Regions from separate parts of the Paenibacillus sp. FSL M7-1455 genome, predicted to be linked through region 3. Evidence: riboswitches for the same ligand, from Rfam matches in the RefSeq annotation. Region 3 holds a riboswitch; each other region holds the start of a gene.
What was found. A riboswitch is a leader RNA that binds a small molecule or an ion and turns the genes downstream of it on or off. The one in region 3 is predicted to bind cyclic di-AMP.
Positions count from the first base shown of each region.

Region 1: linked by a shared signal. The riboswitch ahead of NYE48_RS00500 (C40 family peptidase) and the one ahead of NYE48_RS14375 (APC family permease) in region 3 are both predicted to bind cyclic di-AMP.
Region 2: linked by a shared signal. The riboswitch ahead of NYE48_RS07590 (alpha/beta fold hydrolase) and the one ahead of NYE48_RS14375 (APC family permease) in region 3 are both predicted to bind cyclic di-AMP.

Region 1 covers NZ_JBBORO010000001.1:102,356-108,608, forward strand. The annotation lists gene NYE48_RS00480 (4a-hydroxytetrahydrobiopterin dehydratase) at 1-59, shown strand, start outside; gene NYE48_RS00485 (c-type cytochrome) at 153-512, opposite strand; gene NYE48_RS00490 (GNAT family N-acetyltransferase) at 670-1,125, opposite strand; gene NYE48_RS00495 (C40 family peptidase) at 1,331-1,822, opposite strand; cyclic di-AMP (ydaO/yuaA leader) riboswitch at 1,826-1,964, opposite strand; gene NYE48_RS00500 (C40 family peptidase) at 2,385-2,849, opposite strand; cyclic di-AMP (ydaO/yuaA leader) riboswitch at 2,856-2,995, opposite strand; gene NYE48_RS00505 (hypothetical protein) at 3,257-4,090, opposite strand; gene NYE48_RS00510 (M1 family metallopeptidase) at 4,102-6,093, opposite strand.
Region 2 covers NZ_JBBORO010000001.1:1,639,686-1,645,938, reverse strand. The annotation lists partial or broken gene pelG (exopolysaccharide Pel transporter PelG) at 1-1,281, opposite strand, end outside; gene deoD (purine-nucleoside phosphorylase) at 1,337-2,047, opposite strand; gene NYE48_RS07595 (helix-turn-helix domain-containing protein) at 2,183-3,622, opposite strand; gene NYE48_RS07590 (alpha/beta fold hydrolase) at 3,696-4,520, opposite strand; cyclic di-AMP (ydaO/yuaA leader) riboswitch at 4,694-4,854, opposite strand; cyclic di-AMP (ydaO/yuaA leader) riboswitch at 4,927-5,127, opposite strand; gene NYE48_RS07585 (acetoin reductase) at 5,673-6,253, opposite strand, start outside.
Region 3 covers NZ_JBBORO010000001.1:3,109,019-3,115,271, reverse strand. The annotation lists gene NYE48_RS14385 (winged helix-turn-helix transcriptional regulator) at 1-220, shown strand, start outside; gene NYE48_RS14380 (cardiolipin synthase) at 474-2,000, shown strand; cyclic di-AMP (ydaO/yuaA leader) riboswitch at 2,189-2,351, shown strand; partial or broken gene NYE48_RS14375 (APC family permease) at 2,491-3,987, shown strand; partial or broken gene NYE48_RS14370 (exo-rhamnogalacturonan lyase family protein) at 3,978-5,543, shown strand; gene NYE48_RS14365 (DUF1961 family protein) at 5,593-6,253, shown strand, end outside.

The sequences.
Region 1 (6,253 bases), 3.0 Mb from region 3:
AGGAAGCGCATCAGTTTAACGAATTGTTCGAAAAAATGCGCTCAGGCGAGAAACGCTAAAAAATAAGAAAACCGATAGCAAAAAAACACGCTTCGCCAGACCTTGCGGGTCATGCGCGAAGCGTGTTTTTATTCCTTCAAGGAAAACGGCCATTACTTTTTGGCTGCAAGCCACTGGGCTACGTTGGCAATCTCCTCTTTTTGGAGTTTGTCTTTGAAGGAAGGCATGCCGCCTCTGCCCTTGGTAATGATCGTATAAAGTTCTTCAGCAGACATCTGGGAGCCGATTTTTTGCAGGTTCGGTCCCACGCCGCCTTGCAGCTGGTCGCCGTGGCAGCTGATGCAGCCCTGGGCTTTCACAACGGCTTCGGCCGCTGCAGCGTCCATGGTCACTTCAGGCATGGTCGGTTTTTCTTCTTCGGCTACCTGCTCTTTACCCGGCAGCGTAAACATAAGCACAACGGCCATTACGCATGCAATCGTTATCAAACCGCTCATGATCCATTTTTGCATCCGTTTTCGTCCTTTCTATGTAAACTGCAGTTCTCTCATTTCTTCATTATAACGGAACAAGCCGGTACATCAAATAGTTTGTGACAAAAAAGCAAACGAAAGCCAGTTTAAATCCACTAAACGTACACAATTTCGTACCATTTTTCATTGACGTTTTTTAAAGCCCTTGATAGACCATGCAGTAAAAGCGCTCGACGCCTTCAGGCGTCTGTTTTTCGTACGTATCGGTGATCTCGAATCCTGCCTTGACGTAAGCGCGTATCGCCCGCAAATTCCAATCCTGCACCTCCAGATCGATCTCCTGTCCGGGAAAGCGGGTTTTGGCCGTCTCCACGATCGCCTGGATAAAGCCCGGACCTCGTCCCTGGCCGCATAAATCCGGCCGCATGCCTAAACCGAGGCGCACGACGTTGACCATCGGAAACAGCTGCGCGAACCCGCATAGCTGCCCGTCTCCATCCAGCACCGAAACGTATTGCTGCCTCCGCAGATCCGGATCACCAAGCTCGATGCCGAGGGCCTCCATCTGCTCCCAGGGAAGCCAGCCGTAGATGCGGTCGTAAGGGGGGGCGTACATCCAGCCGCAGCAGGTCTCGGCCTGCTCCCGCGTCATGGGCGTAACGGTATAAGAGTCCTTCGAAACGTTCACAAGAAGCCTCCTTTCGTAAGAGACGTCCGCTGCTAAGTAGCATTTGATGATTCCATAAAATCTATTCCTCGGGGATCAGGCTCGGGCAAGCGCAAAAAATCCCGTACGGAGATTCGGCAAAAATCTCGGTACGGGCTGTCGTACAAACCGTGCGGATCAGGCAAAAATGTTATTCAACGTCATCATTGTCTGCGGAATCGACGGCAGAGGCTTGATATGTATCCGTGCTCATAATACGTTTCGCGCCAACGTAGCGGTTGACGTAATAGCTGTCGCTAAGCGAACTGACGACAACGCCGCGGGATGTCGAAGCATGTGCGAATTTACCGTCGCCGACGTAAATGCCGACATGGGAAACGCCGGAACCGGATGTATTAAAAAATACGAGGTCTCCTGCTCTCAAATCGCTGCGGGAAACGGAAGTGCCCATCGTAAACTGCGAACCGGACTGGTGAGGCAGGTTGATGCCGAGATGCTTAAATACGTACATCGTAAATCCGGAGCAGTCGAACCCGTTGGTTGTCGTTCCCCCGGATCTGTATTTCGTTCCGAGCACATCATCGATGACTTTGTCCATTTTCGAATCCGCGAAAGCGCTCCCGGCTCCAGCGGTAAATACGATGGCAAAACTCATGACTGCTGCTGCTAGCTTCTTTTTCAAAATTAATACTCCTTCCGGTGCCTGCGAGGTTAGCTTAAGGATTCGGTAGAAGGTCCCCTATGATCCCTCTGTTGCAAGATCAATTCACCCGTAAATGGTTCCCCCGCTTCCCTAGTGTGAGGAAATTCGGCATATGTCTTTTTACACTATATACTTCAGGAGCCGCCTGTTTACAGGCAACGGCTCGACAAAGATTACAAAGTTGTTACTAACGCTGGGATTATTGTAACAAAGGAATGACGTTTTGGCAATTGTTTCTATGCCTAAAACTCAAAAAAATCACCATAATTTCGGGATTTTTGCCAAATTGGCTCCTAAGAAGGACCATTATAAGCGTTTTTTCACTTAGGAAATTGGTTTAATTAACGGAAAGGAAGGGTAAATCATGGTTGAAGGCACGTGGATGAGCGGAGTATTTGAAGATTCGAAAAAAAATTTTTTTGAAAGTTGTTACTTTTTTAGGTTTTCAAACGTCTAATAAGTAACAGGAAACCCGCGAGGGATTTCGGCAAAAATCTCCGCGCGGGCATCATAAGTTTTTCGTATGTTTATGGGTGAGTTTCTAGTTGTAGACGGCCGCTTTGTATTTAGCGGTACTCATGACACGTTTGGCGCCAATGTAGCGATTGGCGAAATAACTGTTGCTGAGCTTGCTGATGGTCACGCCCTTCGAAGAAGACGAATGGGCAAAGTTTCCGTTTCCGACGTAGATTCCGACATGGGATACGCCCGCGCCGCTCGTATTGAAGAATACCAGATCTCCGGCACGCAAATTGCTTTTGGAGACGGCAGTGCCGATTTTGAATTGTGCGCTGGATTGGCGCGGAATGGAAATGCCTAATTTCTGGAATACATAACGCGTAAACCCGGAGCAATCAAATCCTTTGGTCGTCGTTCCTCCGGTTTTGTAGGAAACGCCGATGGTGCTGTTCACGACATGACTCAGAGAAGATTGCGCGAATACGCTGGTTCCCATGGAGAACATAAGCGTCAAACCAAGCGCAGCGGCTGTTAACTTCTTTTTCAAAAACATAAACCCCTTCCATGTTGCCTGCGAGGTTAGCTTAAGGATTCGGTTGAAGGTCGTCCCCTATGATCCCTATGCTGCGAGATCAATTCACCCAAAGTGGTTCCCCCGCTTCCCGGTGCCAAGGAATTCGGCCCTGATCAAGCACCTGAAAGTGACTGATAATGACGATTGATTGGTATCTGTCGTTGAAAATATCGTTACAGCACAATATGAAAAAGTTACAGTAAAAATGACAAAGTTGTTACTAACTGCTTACTCGGATTATTTTAACAGAGGATGACGACTTTGGCAAATCGTTTCGGCATCTAAAAACGACAAAAACCCCGCCCTTTTTGTTTTGAAAGGGGGGGGTTTTCTTATATCAGGGGGTTGAAGTGATGACAAAAAATTAACTTTTTGATCATTTATTTTTCCGCGCCCCGATGCGCTTGGGCGTACCACAGGTCAAACTTGGCCGAAATGCCCCATAATCTCATGATGCAGCTGACGAGGTGGTAGCCCTGCTGGAGGATGAGCGCGATGATCCCTGCCCACATCAAGGAAACTCCCGTACAGAGGCTGAACAAAAGCAGGCTGAGCGAGCCGAGTATCAGCGAAACGCCGATGAGCGGGAACGCGCCGCGCAGGCAGTGCCACAAGGGAGGCAACAAGCCGCCGCCGCCGGTCTTGCCGAACTGCATGAAAAGAATCAGTTGGTGCACGATATATCCGTACAGGAACCATCCCAAAATCCAGGGAAGAACGGACAGGCCCATGGATTGCAGCGGCATCCCGTCCAGAAGCGCCGCATATACCTTAGGTATGACCCAGTAGGCCGGGGCCGCGAGCAGAACCCATTCGATCAAGTGAAACAGAAGGACGGTTTTTCCGTGGCGCTTCATGCCTTGGAAGAAAAACAGCCCGACTTCGCCCTCGCGTTCACGGTGCAGCCCGTAAAAAATTCCGGCATGGATAAAAGGGGTCAGCAGCATGCGCAGGGCAAACATCGAAAGAAGAATCCAAATGTACATATGCACCGTGCCGCTGTCGGAAAGGCTCATTTTGCCTTCGATGTAATAAAGCAGCTGGCTGAGTTCATTGGGCTCGGGGTCCGGATAACGCATCAGCAGCGGAGTGACGGCCGAATGGACCAGCCTGTACAGAAAGTAGCCCCAAATCAGCTGGTACAAAAAGAGAATGATGACGATATAAAATTGATTTTTAAGACTTTTCCAGCCATGCGCAATATGGGATTTCACCGGTTCTCACCTCACCAGGACAGACTTCCAAGCAGCGTCTCGATCAGCTTGGTGATGCTTACGTTCCAGCGGACCAGAACCTTCTTGTCCATATCCGCTTTCAGGTAATTGTTGAAATGCCTGTTCTCGATCACGATCGTGTATTCCGGATCGACCATCGCCCAGGCGAGCGGTGCCTTATACTCCAGCTTGAATTCGGCGCTTTCCGCCGAGCCGTTCCAGACTTTGTTCAGCGTATGCCCGTCCGTGAAGGTGAAGCGTACCGGGACTTGGGGAAAATCTCCGCCTTTTTTCGAGATTTTTACAATCGACTCGTAGACGGGGCCGGAAGCCGCATCCTTCTTGCGGAGAGAGATGGAATCGACCGCGAAGTCGGCCATTTGGTTTCCGTAAACGTATTGATCGAAAAAGGACTGCCAGGATTGCCGGGTAACCTGCTCGACCACCTTTTGGAAGTCTGCCGTCGTCGGATGTTTGAAACGGTATTTTTTTGCGTAGGTGCCTAGAATTTTGTTCATCGTTTGCTTCCCGACTTGCTGTTCCATCGCCTTTAGCAGGAGTTTGCCGCGGTAATAGACGTTCAGGGCATATTGATCCTGCGAGCCGTATTTCCATGCTTCCTGCGTCAGCGACATCGGGGACGCGATCAGGGATGACTGGATAGGCAAATTCGGAATGACGCCGTATTCCTGCTCCATCAGCTTATCTTCGGCATAGGAGGTGAATCCTTCGTCCAGCCAAGCTTCCTCGAACTCGTTGCTCGCAAGCATGCCGTAAAAATACTGATGCCCGATTTCGTGGATGACCGTCCGTTCCAGGTCGTAGCCGGGAGAGTCGTCTTTGGCCCCGAAGGCGGTGATCAGCGTCGGATACTCCATGCCTCCGGCCCCGTTCCCCGATTCCGGCGGCACGACGATCGACAGGGTGGAGTACGGATACCGGCCGTACCATTTGCTGAAATATTTGAGCGCGGCTTTGGCGGCAAAAAAGTATCTTTGTTTCAAGTCTTTATGGGCGGGGTCCAAATACAGCTTGATGCGCACGCCCGGGACCTCGGGAGACGAGAACGGCTCTTCGGCGACGATAAAATTCGGCGACGCGGCCCAGGCAAAATCATGGACATCGTCGGCATAAAACTGATAAATTTTTTCTTTCCCCCGGATCTGCGCGGGTTGCACGGGAAAGCCGGTGGCGGCGACGATATAGTCGTCCGGCACGTGAATGCGGACGCTGTAGATGCCGAAGTCGGAGTAGAATTCGGAATTGCCGTGATATTGATGCAGGTTCCATCCTTCCGCCTTGCGACCTCTTGTCCCCTCGGGCTCATAGACGCTGATTTTCGGGAACCATTGCCCGGCCATGACGAAATCATCGTCCGCGGTGCCCATCCGGGCGAATATTTTGGGAAGCTTGACCTCAAAACGCATGCGGATCGTAATGCTTTCGCCGCCCTTGACCGGTTTCGGAAGCCGGACCTTCACGAGGGTCTTGTCCTTGACGTTGCCGTCATCGGGCTGAACGTATTGCATGCGGTGCATCAGCGAAAGGCCATCGGCGGTTTTCATCTCGGTGATGCTCATTGAACCGAAGCCGTCCGCAGGCATCGTGTCATTCCGGAGCTTTCCCCCGGATTCTTTCATAAACGTGGAGTCCATCGAAGAGAAGGCGTTCGGGTACAAATGGAAGTACAGCTCGTTCACCGTCTTTTTGCCGGGGTGGATCCAGGTCAGCGTCTCGGTTCCCTTGATGATGCGGTTTTCGGCATTAAGCGTCGTATCGATATGGTATTCCACGACCCGATCGCTGAGGATTTCAGCCGTCGGCTTCTGTACGCTTTCCTGCTGGGCGATCGGCGTGGACGCCTTGGGAGGCTTGGCCTGATCCGGAGCGTAGGAAGGCTGCGATTCCGGTGCATCCCGAAGAAGGAGCGCCCCTGTTCCCGCAAGCAATAGACAGAGGGCAATGAACGATGAAATAACGATTTTGGCGCGTGCTGGAGCCATATACGAATACCTCCCGTTGACAAGCATCTAAAGCATGTATATGTTGGCTTTCCAGCGATTATTAGTTAAAATAAAATTAAGTTGCTTGACCAAGAGGCATATAAAGCAGGACGCCTGCCCTGAAACCGGGACAGCGCGTTTTCAATAGGAGGAACACGAA
Region 2 (6,253 bases), 1.5 Mb from region 3:
TCCGTGATCGCTGAACCAGAACACCATGCTGTGGACGTAAATGCCCGCATACATGCACGAACCGATCAAAAACAAAGCCGGGTACTTTTTGAAATAAGACAAAAACACGAGGCCGATGATCGTCGCGGACAAAAAGCTGACCAACGCCGCTCCGTACAACAGCTTCAGCCCGAATCCGGCCACCACGTTGCCCTGTTTTTCGTTGAGGCCCTTCACCGCGCCGACGATCGTGCCGATCGAGCCGAAGTTGGCGAAGGAGATGAGGAACACCGAAACGATCGCTTTGGCGCGTTCGCTGAATTCCCCTTGGACCTTCACGAAGTCGAGCATCGCCACAAACTCGTTAGCCACGATTTTCGTGGCCATAATGCTTCCGGCTTTGATCGCTTCATTCCATGGCACGCCCATGAGGAACGCAAACGGAGCGAGCACGTAGCCGAGAATGTTTTGGAACGAAATGCCGAACACGCCGCTGAAAATCCCGTTGACCATGGAGATCAGGGCGACGAATCCGACCAGCATTACGCCGACGATGACGACCACCTTAAAGCCGTCCATGATATATTCGCCGAGCATTTCGAAAAAGGTCTGCTTCGTCTCTTCCTGCACTTCGAGAATATCGTCTTCCGGCTGCACCTTGTAAGGGCTTACAATCGAGGAGATAATGAATCCGCCGAACAGGTTGAGCACCAGCGCGGCCACGACGTATTCCGGCTTGAGCATCGTCATGTACGAGCCGACGATCGACATGGACACGGTCGACATCGCGGATGCGCACAGCGTGTACAGCCGCTGCCGCGGCAGCAGGCCGATTTGCTTTTTGAAGGAAATAAACACTTCGTTTTGGCCGAGGATGGCGGAAGCGACCGCGTTGTACGACTCCAGCTTGCCCATCCCGTTCACCTTGCTGAGCGCAAGGCCGATGTATTTAATGATAAACGGCAGGATTTTATAATGCTGCAAAATGCCGATGAGCACCGACATGAACACGATCGGCATCAGGACGTGGAAAAAAAACGAATGGATGCCTTCGTTGACGATGCCGCCAAACACGAAATCCGTGCCTTCGTTCGCAAAATTCAAAATTTTCGCGAAGCCGTCGGCAAAACCTCTGACCAAAAATTCCCCGATGCTTGTCTTCAGCAAAATCAGTCCGAGCACGATCTGCAGCGCAATCATGACGAGAATCGGACGGAATTTGATGTTCTTCTTATCCGAGCTGACGAGCCAGGCAAGCGCGAGCACGACGACAAGTCCAATCAGAGCGATCACATATTTCATGATGTCTCCCCCATTTTTTGTGAATTAAATCACAATATTTTCCGGATCTACAGCGTTACACGTCCGCTATAATGGTCTCCAGCGCAATTTCCGCCATGAGATTAAAGGACTGCTCGCTGTCTTTATGCGCGGAGCGTTCGCCCGTCAGCAGCTGGCTTCCCACCGTCAGGATCGTCAATGCCCGAACCCCGTATTTGGCGGCCAGCGTATACAGCGCCGTGCTTTCCATCTCGACGGCCAACACCCCGAACTCCATGAATTTATGAAGCCTTGCCATCGTCTCCCTGTAAAACTCGTCGGAATTGTACACATTCCCCACGGACACGTTAGCGCTGCGGCGCACGGCCTCCTGGTACGCTTTCATCAGCAGGCCGAAATCCGCCGACGGCGCATAGTTGCAGCCGAGGAAAATTTTCTCCGTCATGTTGCTGTCCGAAGAAACCGCCTGGGCGAGCACGATATCGCGGATTTGCAGCTCCTTCTGCATCGCGCCGCAGGTGCCGATCCGGATGAGCTTTTTCGCCCCGTAATCCTGGATCAGCTCGGTGGCATAAATGCTCATCGACGGATTTCCCATGCCCGTCCCCTGCACCGAAACCGGAACCCCTTTATACAACCCGGTAAAGCCGTACATCCCCCTGACCTCGTTGTAGCACCGAACGTTTTCCAGAAAATGTTCGGCCACGAATTTGGCGCGCAGCGGATCGCCGGGCAGCAGCACCCGTTCCGCGACGTCTCCGGCATTGGCTCCCAGATGAATACTCATGTTGCATTTCCCCTTTGGATTAAACTCGCGAGCGATGTTTCTGTGATCGCTTACAGTAGTCATCTTAAAGGGAATCCGCGGCCGAAACTAGCCCAAATGCTGCCGTTGGAAACGGAAGAAAAAGGACCACGCTATTTACGACATCAGCTCCTGGCGGATGTTCTCCAGGTCCCTTTTCGTCGGAATGGTCGAAATCAGAACGGTCGGCACGCTCGTCAAGGAGACGGGCATCGTGCTGATCACGAAATCGATCTGCTGCTCCCGGATGATGTCATCGGTCAGCCCGTGCAAAATCGAGGTTTCGATCGTCAGGTCGTCCCCGATTTCCCGTTTGATCAGGTTTGCGACGTAATGCCGAACCGAAAATTCCTCGCCGATAATGAGAAATGCCTTTTTGCTTTTATACCGAAGGCTTGCGCTGACCATAAACGTCAGTTTGGTCAAATGATAGTCGTTGTACATGAGCTCGGGAAAACTCCGCTGCCATTGCCGCATGCATTCCGATACCGCCGCATAGATCGGCTGCTCTTTGTCGCGGATATACCCGGTCAGGTGGCTGTGCGAGACGGCCATCAGCTCGGGAATGGCGTTATCGATGCGCAGCTTGTCCATGAATTCCCGGATTTCGGCCAGGAAACGGGAGCTGGCGTTCAACGCCGGAAATGCGTTTTCCAGAATCGAAATGAGCAGGCCGGACATCCGGCTTCCTGCATCGTCTTCCTGCTCCGAAGCAAGGGCCCTTCCCCCGAAAACAGGGAACCCGTCCTTGCCGTGATACTGGCTCAAGCTGAACATCGACTGCAAAAAATAAACCTCTTCGCGGGGCAACACGACGCCGTACGCCGCAGCCAGCTTTTCCGACATCTTCGAGACCGGAACGAAAAACGGATGGCGTTCCCATGCGTAGCTTCCGCTTTTGAGCGCAACCCGGTGCCCCTGCTTGATCCTTTCGAGCACGATCGCGATCAGGAACGTTAAGCTCCGTTTTGCGTTCAAAAAATAAATCATTCCGTTTTCCCGCTCGATCTCGGTCACCCAGCCGTCCAGACGCGCGTAATCGGCATTCGAAAAAGGCCATCCGGTATAAGGATAAGCCTCGGTGAACAGCTTCCATAAAAAATAGCGGACATGGATTTCGTTTCCTTTCAGCGTCGGCGCCGCATACGTGATCCGCAGCTGAAACGGGCGCAGTTCGTCACGGTTTAGCTGGACGATCCATTTTTTGAACGAAGAAAAGCTCATGTACAGCTCTTCCGCTACCTCCTCGGCGGAGGTTTTGCCGTCATGCATGAACAACCGCTGCATCAGTCGGAAATAAGGCGTTTCCCGAAGCAGCGGTTCCAAAACTTCCTGAATGCTTGTCCCATGCCGGTCCCGGCGGAACATGATGCCTTTCCCCCTGGATGCCTCGATCTGCATGGACGGGGGCAGCAGGGGGACGGCGGACTCGACGATCTTGCGGACGGATTTGTCCGATACGCCCAGCTCGCTTTCCACCTCTGCGAACGTAAACCACCGTTCTTCCCGGTCCAGCAGCTTCAGCAGCGATTTCAGCTGCCTGTATTCCTTATTCATGTCATCACCTTTGCCGGATGCTTTCCGCCGACCCTAGCGGCACATCCCTCATGGTTGCCGGCGGAGGCCGTTTTCAGCCCGAATGCTGCTGCTCCATCCGGAAAAGCTTCTGGTCGATCAAAAAATTGAGCAGAATGCGGTTAAATTCCCGCGGCTGGCACAAATGGCTCGGATAAATCGCGTCCTCGATCACCGCTTTCTGGGCGCAGGCGAACCGTTCCACCGCCTTGTTCATCTGGTTGACGAACCATTCGCTCTGCCTGCCGGCCACGCATAACACCGGCATCCGCAGCCGGGGCAACACCGGATCGATATCCGCCTTAAGCAGCGCCATCCGTTGTTTGATCGACTCGGTCGGCCGTTTATGAAACAACTCGTTCCTTAAAATGCTGTAAGCCGGAATCCACCGGTGATACGTTACGCGCAGCGACCGGAGAAAAAACTCGGCGGGAAGATAATAGGAAATCCAGCTGCAGGCCTCCAGCAGCTTCCAAAAACCGTTTTTCGTGCCGAAAGGGCCGCACGGTCCGTAAAAATAACTATCCACCAGCACAAGCGCGTTGACGCGGTCCGAATAGGTTTCCGCGAATTTTTGCACCAGCAGGCTGCCGCTCGAGCAGCCGACCAGCGTCACCTTCGGCAAGCCGAGCTTATCCAGCAGCTCTTTCAGGTCCCTGCACTGGGTGTCGACGATTTCCTCGACTTCCACATTCAATTTACCCGAATTGCCGTAACCTCTCAAATCGAGGACGATGACCTTCGCCCTTTTGCTGAAATATTCCACTTGCGGCTCAAAACTATGATGAGATGAAAGATGTCCGTGAATAAAGACGATCGGCACCCCGCTGCCATGCGTCTCGTAATATAGCGACGTTCCGTTCACTTGTATGTTAGGCAACTTCCTTCTCCTCCCGCTATGCATGGTCTGTCGATGTGTTTTTTATATGTGGGTCGAACCTTCGTTAACGTCGGCAAAATGCTCACGTCAAAAAAAGAAGCACGGAAAGAGGAACTCCCTTTCCATGCTTCTTCAGGGCAAGGCAAAATAAACCTTGCGGCGCATGTATCAAAGCAGCCTCTCTTCTCACGCTTACGAGGTTAGCTGTCGGATTCGGACCAAGAGTAGCCCTACTCGAATGCGATTTCGAGATTCACCCCGTGTGACGAACGGTTGGTTGTCACGGCCGGTTCCCCCGTTTTCCGCCGGAACGGAAATTCAGCGATCATAGACATTCATGTTATTTTTTCGCACAGAAAAACACAGAGCGGATACCCTGTGCTCGTTGACAACTCACAGTTTCACTCCTCTCTCCTAGCGACGCTTACGAGGTTAGCTGTCGGATTCGGGCCGTGAGAGCTGCCCTACGGACGGAAAGCTGATCAAAGGCAGCCTCTTCATCCGATTCACCCCAAGCAGCCGGCTTCATCCCTTCACAATGGAATGCCTGCCGATGCCGATGTGGTTCCCCCGCTTTTCATGATTGAAAATTCAGCGTAATTCATTCATGAACCAAAGATTTTTCATAATGAGCCTTTAGCCTTACTTAGTGACGTTATGCGGGGGCTAGCCCCCACACCCCCAGCCAGCACTCACACCCCAAAACAAGGGGGGACAACTAACTTACAACAAAGTAAAGTGAATAACAGTATCTTGGCTTTTATTTATCCTTGTTTTACTCGTGAGAAGCTCATAAATGCCCTGTGAGCGATTTTAAAGATTAAATAGGGGTTTTTATAAGGGGCAACCTCTTAAAAGGGCTAGAAAGGCTCTGTATGGCGTTTGTCAACGGTAAGCGGACCGCAGGGAGCATTAAGGAGTTGACAAACTCACTACACCAAGACCCTCTTGGTATGTCAATATTTAGACGACTTTATGCCGAGAAAACTTTTTGAAAAAGAAAAGAACCCTAAAATAAACTTAAAGCGCAAGCGTTCGGATAGCGCTAGCTATTAAACCGAACGATTGACACGCTTTGGGTTTTTAGGGTTCAAAGTTTCTATTCAAAAAGGAAATTGAAATAAAAACCAAATTAATTAAACTGTTTATTTTTTATCTATAAACTAATCCGCCATCTGTTAAAATAGATTGACCAGTTATATAATCTGAATCTTCCGAAGCTAGGAATGATACTAAATTTGCTACATCTTTAGGTTCTTGATATCTTCCTAATTTTATAGCACTTGAAAATTTTTCAAAAGCATCTCCAGGATTTAAATTTTCATCATATTTAACCATTTCTTCATCGATTCTTTCCCACATTTTAGTTTTTGCCACTCCTGGACAATAAGCATTAACGGTAATTTTATACTTTGCTAATTCTTTAGCTGCAACTTGAGTGTATGATCTAACTGCGTGTTTAGTAGCTGAATATGTACCTAGCATTTCGTAAGATTCGTGACCTGCTATACTACAAGCGTTTATTATTTTACCTTTTGTATTTTGTTTTATAAATTGTTTTGCAGCTGCTTGGGTACCATAAACAGTTCCAAATACATTAATATTAAATAATTTATTAAGTTGATTTTCGTCTATTTCTAAGAAAGGTGTTACAGCATCCACACCTGCATTATTAATAAAAACATCTAATTTATTAAATTCTTTTACAGTAAATTTAACTAGTTCTTCTTGTT
Region 3 (6,253 bases):
CACGCAAAGGATGCTTACGCTCCATCTGCGCGAATTGGAGGAGGAAGAGATCGTTAAACGGGTCGTTTATCCGCAAATACCGCCGAAAGTGGAGTACTCCATCACGGAATACGGCAAAAGCCTGTCTCCGATTTTGGAAGCCTTGCATCAATGGGGATTGGCCCATGTCCAGCGAAAACAGCTCCATAAGGGGAACAATGAACAAACGGAAACGGACTAGCGTTCAACAAGATTGCTTGTCCGTTTTTTTGATGATTCAGGGGGAAAGCAAGCAGCTTAACCAGCATGTATAGACATACCGTCATGCAGTATTTAAAATGGCATAAGCAGTACCTTAAGGGTGTATCAGCAGGATTTTGATTTTTTTGAGAGAGCAGCATGTCCTTATTTTTTCGCGGAGAGGAGCAGGATGAGAACGTACACTTTAGTCGGACCCCAATTATACATCGGAGAATAGGTGGATTTTACTACATATGAAAAACCGCGTTTTTCAAATCGTGATCGTCGTAGTCCTGGTGCTGATCGGCCTTTTTGTCATGAACAGGTCCGTGATCCGCCTGTCGACGCTGATCGGCATTTTATGGCCGCTTTCCATTATAGGCATCGGCTTCATCATTTTTATGGAAAACCGTTCGCCGCAAAGCACGCTGGCATGGTTTTTGATCCTGGCATTTCTTCCGGCGGTAGGGGTGCTGTTGTATTTGCTTTTTGGCAGAAGCCGCTGGAGACGGAAAAAACATTTGCACCGGGCGGAAGAACAGAGAAAGCTGTTCCGGGAGATTTTGGCGGGCAGGCGTTTGAATTTGGCCCCGTTGTCTTTGTTAAGCGAGAGGTCGGAATATGTCATCAAGGTCATTGAAAGGTTCGGCGGCGGCCCGGCAGCAACGGAAACCGAAACCAGGCTGCTGACCGACGGCGACGAAACCTTTTCGGAAATTTTGCAAGCCATCGAAAAGGCCGCGCATCATATCCATATCCAGTATTATATTTATCGTTCGGACCGCATCGGTACCGCTATTCGGGACGCGCTGATCCGCAAAGCCGAATCGGGCGTGATCGTACGTTTTCTTTTTGACGGATTGGGCAGCAACGGGTTGCGTAAACGCTTTTTGCAGCCGATGAAAGATGCCGGCATCGAGGTCGTCGAGTTTGATCCTATTTTTTCGCCTTGGCTTCTTGAAACGGTCAATTACCGTAACCACCGCAAAATCGTCATCGTTGACGGCGTTGTCGGTTTTACCGGAGGGCTGAACGTCGGCGACGAATATCTCGGCCGTTCCAAAAAATTCCCGGTCTGGCGCGACAGCCACTTGAAAATCGAAGGAAAGGCGCTCTATAAACTGCAGGCCATTTTCCTGGAAGACTGGCTGTACGCAACCAGCGGCCAAAACCATTACTCCTGGGACGCTTACATGAACAGGTCGTATTTTCCGGATCAGGGGGTCCCGGCGAATGGGGCCGTTCAGATCGTCGCCAGCGGCCCAAGCTCGGAGGATACAAGCATTCGCAACGCGCTGTTGGCCATCATGGCGTCGGCAAAAAAATCGATTTGGATCGCCACGCCATATTTTATACCGGATCAGGAAACATTAACATTGCTGCGGTTGTCCGCGGCGGCAGGCATCGATGTACGTATTTTGTACCCGGGAAAAAGCGACAGCGTGATCAGCGACCAGGCATCCCAATCCTACTTTACGCCCCTCCTTAAGGCGGGAGCCTCTATATATCATTACAAAGACGGCTTTATGCATGCCAAAATCGTGCTGGTGGATGACGAAATCGCATCGATCGGCACGGCCAACATGGATATCCGCAGCTTTGAGCTGAATTACGAGCTTGCCGCGGTGCTCTACGAATCCGAAACCGTGTTGGACATCAAACGCGATTTTGAGCAGGATTTCAAGGACTCCGTCCGCATCGCTTGGGACTCCTTCCAGAAACGAGGCATTCCGAAACGTATTTCGGAATCGCTGATGAGGCTTATTTCGCCTCTGCTCTAAGCGTCGGCCAAAAACAGGCGTGAACCATGGCTACGGCCAAAAAAAACAGGATGCAGCCGTTGTAAGCGATGCCATGGATTCAATTTGCCCGTTTTCGCGCTTCAATATGATTCTTTGCCTCTTTACAGTAAGTATCCGCCGGGAGTATGATTTCATTCGTAAATGAACTTGTGATCCTGAATTGTCATTTTCCTTGATCGCTGAATTCTGTATTCAGAAGCGGGGGAACCAACGGGAGGAAGGGAACTTCGTCCCAGGGGTGAATCACTTGATTATGTTCGCAGGTCGAGTGTAGGGATACTTTCAATCCCGAATCCGTCAGCTAACCTCGTAGGCGTTATGAAAGAAGGATTTGTCGTGCGCTTTTGAAAGCCGCGGGAAAGCCCAACTTTCCTGTGGCTTTTTTTGGTGTGCCCAAATGGGCCAAAAGGGGAAACAATAAGGATACTTTCATGGAACTTCAACTTGAACAGTGGCGGTGAATGACACGATGGCAGCGTTAAAAAGGCTCCTCATTGGACGTCCTCTAAAATCTGCGGAATTGGGAGAACAAAAGCTCAACAAAAAGAAGGCACTTGCGATACTTTCCTCGGACGCGTTATCCTCCGTCGCCTACGGTCCCGAGCAGATCCTGCTGGTGCTGATCACGGTCGGCGCATCGGCTTTCTGGTATTCGATTCCGATAGGAATCGGGGTCCTTATTTTATTATCGGCATTGATTCTCTCGTATCGCCAAATCATTTTCGCTTATCCGCATGGCGGGGGAGCATACGTCGTATCCAAGCAAAATTTGGGGATATACCCTGGATTGGTGGCCGGCGGCTCGCTGTTGGTCGATTACATTTTGACCGTGGCGGTGAGCGTCTCGGCGGGAACGGACGCCATCACGTCGGCGTTTCCCGTGCTGCATGAGCATACGGTGGCGATCGCAGTCACGTTTGTTATCCTCATTACGCTCCTGAATCTGAGAGGCGTCACCGAGTCGGCTTCCATCTTGGCGTATCCGGTGTACTTATTCGCGCTGGCGATGTTCATTTTGATCGCCGTCGGGCTGTACCATATCGCGACCGGCCAGGTTTCGCCTAACCTGCATACGCCAGTCGGCACGCCGGTGGCAGGGATCAGCTTGTTTCTGCTGCTGAAAGCTTTTGCATCGGGCAGCTCGGCGCTGACCGGCGTCGAGGCGATATCCAACGCGATACCGAATTTCAAAGATCCGGCCCCTAAAAATGCAGCCAAAACGTTAATGGCCATGGGCATTCTGCTGGCCCTGCTTTTTTCGGGTATCGTGTTCCTGGCTTATTATTTGGGGATCTCCCCAAATGGGCAGGAAACGGTCGTATCGCAAATCGCCAAGGAAACCTTCGGGCGCAATTTCATGTATTTTATCATTCAAGGAACCACCGCGCTGATCTTGATCTTGGCGGCGAATACGGGGTATTCCGCATTTCCGCTGCTGGCGGTGAATCTTGCCAAAGACCGGTTCATTCCCAGAATGTTTACCGTAAGGGGCGACCGCCTCGGATATTCCAACGGCATCATCATTCTTGGGCTGCTGTCGATCGTGCTGATCATTGCCTTCCACGGGCAAACGGAGCATTTGATTCCGCTGTATGCGGTAGGAGTCTTTATTCCTTTTACGTTGTCGCAGACGGGGATGATCGTAAAATGGGTGCGGGAAAAACCCGCAGGCTGGGTAACGAAACTTATCATCAATGCGATCGGCGCGCTCATCAGCTTCACCGTATCGCTCATGTTTTTCGTGACCAAGTTCCCGCAAATATGGCCGGTGTTGATATTTTTGCCCTTGATCGTGTATTTGTTCCACAGAATCAAGAAGCATTATGAAGCGGTGGGCGAGCAGCTTCGCTTGTCGACCTGCGAACCGGCGGTTCCGATCGAAGGAAACGTCGTCATCCTTCCGGTGTCCGGCATCACGCACGTGGTCGAACATTCGTTGAATTATGCGCAATCCTTGTCGGCGGACCCGGCGGAGGGCTTGCGCTGGCCATGCGCCATTTCTGGCAAAAACATCCCGCCGGTATGGAGGCGCACGGCCTTGCGGGTGACGAGGCGCAGCTGACGGCTTGGTTCTGGTCGCCGGAAGCGCCGGCCATGGACATGCGCCATTACGATACCGAAACGCATGTCGAATCATCCTATGAAGGCGCGGAGGAGATGCGCGCAACCCCCTACGGCGTCGGCAACACAAGCGAGCTGACGATCTGGTGCCGCGAAGCAACCCCAAGCCCGCCGGAACTGCAAGCTTACGCGGAATATAACGACTCTCCTCCACAGCTTGCGTGCGAGCCGGCTTATTTGCGGCAGCAGGGCGCATTCGGGATTTGGAGCCTGCCGGATCGGGAAACGCCTGCCAAAGCGCATCTTGAAGACCAATTGGACGGCATTGTCGCCTTCTACCAAAGAGAGGTCGAGCAGCGGCGCTGGTACGGCTTCTGGGATTACGGCGATTTCATGCACAGCTACGATCCGGCGCGCCATGCGTGGAATTACGACCTCGGCGGCTGCGCATGGCAAAATACCGAATTGGCCCCGAACATGTGGCTGTGGCTGATGTTTTTGCGTACGGGACGGGAGGATATTTTCCGGATGGCGGAAGCGATGACGCGTCATACGAGCGAGGTCGACGTGTACCACTTCGGCGAATACGCCGGGCTCGGTTCGCGTCATAACGTCGTCCATTGGGGCTGCGGCTGCAAGGAAGCACGGATCGGCATGGCCGGCCTGCACCGTTATTATTATTATTTGACGGGGGACGAAAGAATCGGCGACATGATGGACGAAGCAAAGGATGCCGACTATACGACCGTCCACATCGATCCGATGCGGGCCTATTTCCCGAAAGACGAACATCCGACCCATATCCGGGTCGGCCCGGACTGGGCCGCATTCAGCTCGAACTGGATGACCCGCTGGGAACGGAAAGAAGACGCCTGCTATCGCGACAAGCTGTTAACGGGCATTCAGTGCCTTAAGCAGGCGAATTTCGGCCTGATTTCCGGCCCTACTTACGGCTATGACCCGAAAACGGGCGTGCTGGCTTCCATGGGCGACGATAATTGGGGGCGCCATTTGGCTTTGTGCATGGGCGCGCCGCAGGTATGGTTCGAGTTGTCCGGCATGCTGAAGGATCAAGAGTGGGATGAAATGATGGCCGATTTCGGCGTTTTTTATAACCTTTCCCAGGCAGAGAAGGATCAAATCACGGGCGGGACCATCAGCACGAAACAGTTTGAGCATCCGGTGCTGACGCTCGCGATCGTCGCATTCGGGGCTTGGTACCGAAAGGATCGGCGGACGGCCGATTTTGCCTGGTCGACGCTGCTGAACCACCCGTTTGCCACCGTCGACCTGGAAAGGGACGCCGCTACCGTGACGTATGTCGACGAGGTGCAGGAATTGGAGTGGATGAACACGAATGAGGCGTCGCAGTGGTCGTTGAATACGATCATCAGTTTGGCGCTCATCCCGGACGCTTTGCCTGAGCATGCCTGTTCATCACGGGAAAAAGCCAATGCGTGACCGGGGACGGCCGACAGGCAGCCCCGCCGCGAAGGAAAGGAGGAAGTCGATGGGAACAGGGCAACCGCAACTTCCCGATGCAAAGGGAGTGCAAACGGCCAAAAGCACTCTCATCCCCGAAGTTTGGGACGTGATATATGTTAACCCGCTTGCCGAGCCGGAACATATCGCCGGTTTTCGGATGGAAGGCGAGGCTGCCGTTACGTTTCCCTTGGGCCGGATGCGGCTCGAAAGCGTCCGCGACGAGTCGGAGGGACAACGCGCCAATTTCGTGTTGTGGTGCCCGGAGGATTTTCCGGCCGACGTTGCCGTGTCATGGGAGTTTTGGCCGGTGCGCGAGCCGGGACTGGCGATCATGTTTTTTAGCGCAAACGGCACGGACGGCCGGGATTTGTTCGATCCTTCGATCAAGCCGCGTACGGGCGAATACGACCAGTATCATCACGGCGAAATCAACGCCTTCCATGTCTCCTATTTCCGGAGGAAATGGGCGGAGGAGCGGAAATTCCACTCGTGCAATTTGCGCAAAAGCTACGGTTTTCACCTGGTCGCGCAAGGCGCAGACCCGATTCCGGGCGTCATGGATGCGGCCGGGCCCTACCGAATGCTGATCGTAAAAAACGGACCCTGCATTACGTTTGCCGTTAACGACCTTCCGGTTTTTTCGTGGAAGGACGACGGCGAAACGTACGGACCTCCGCTTGCAGGCG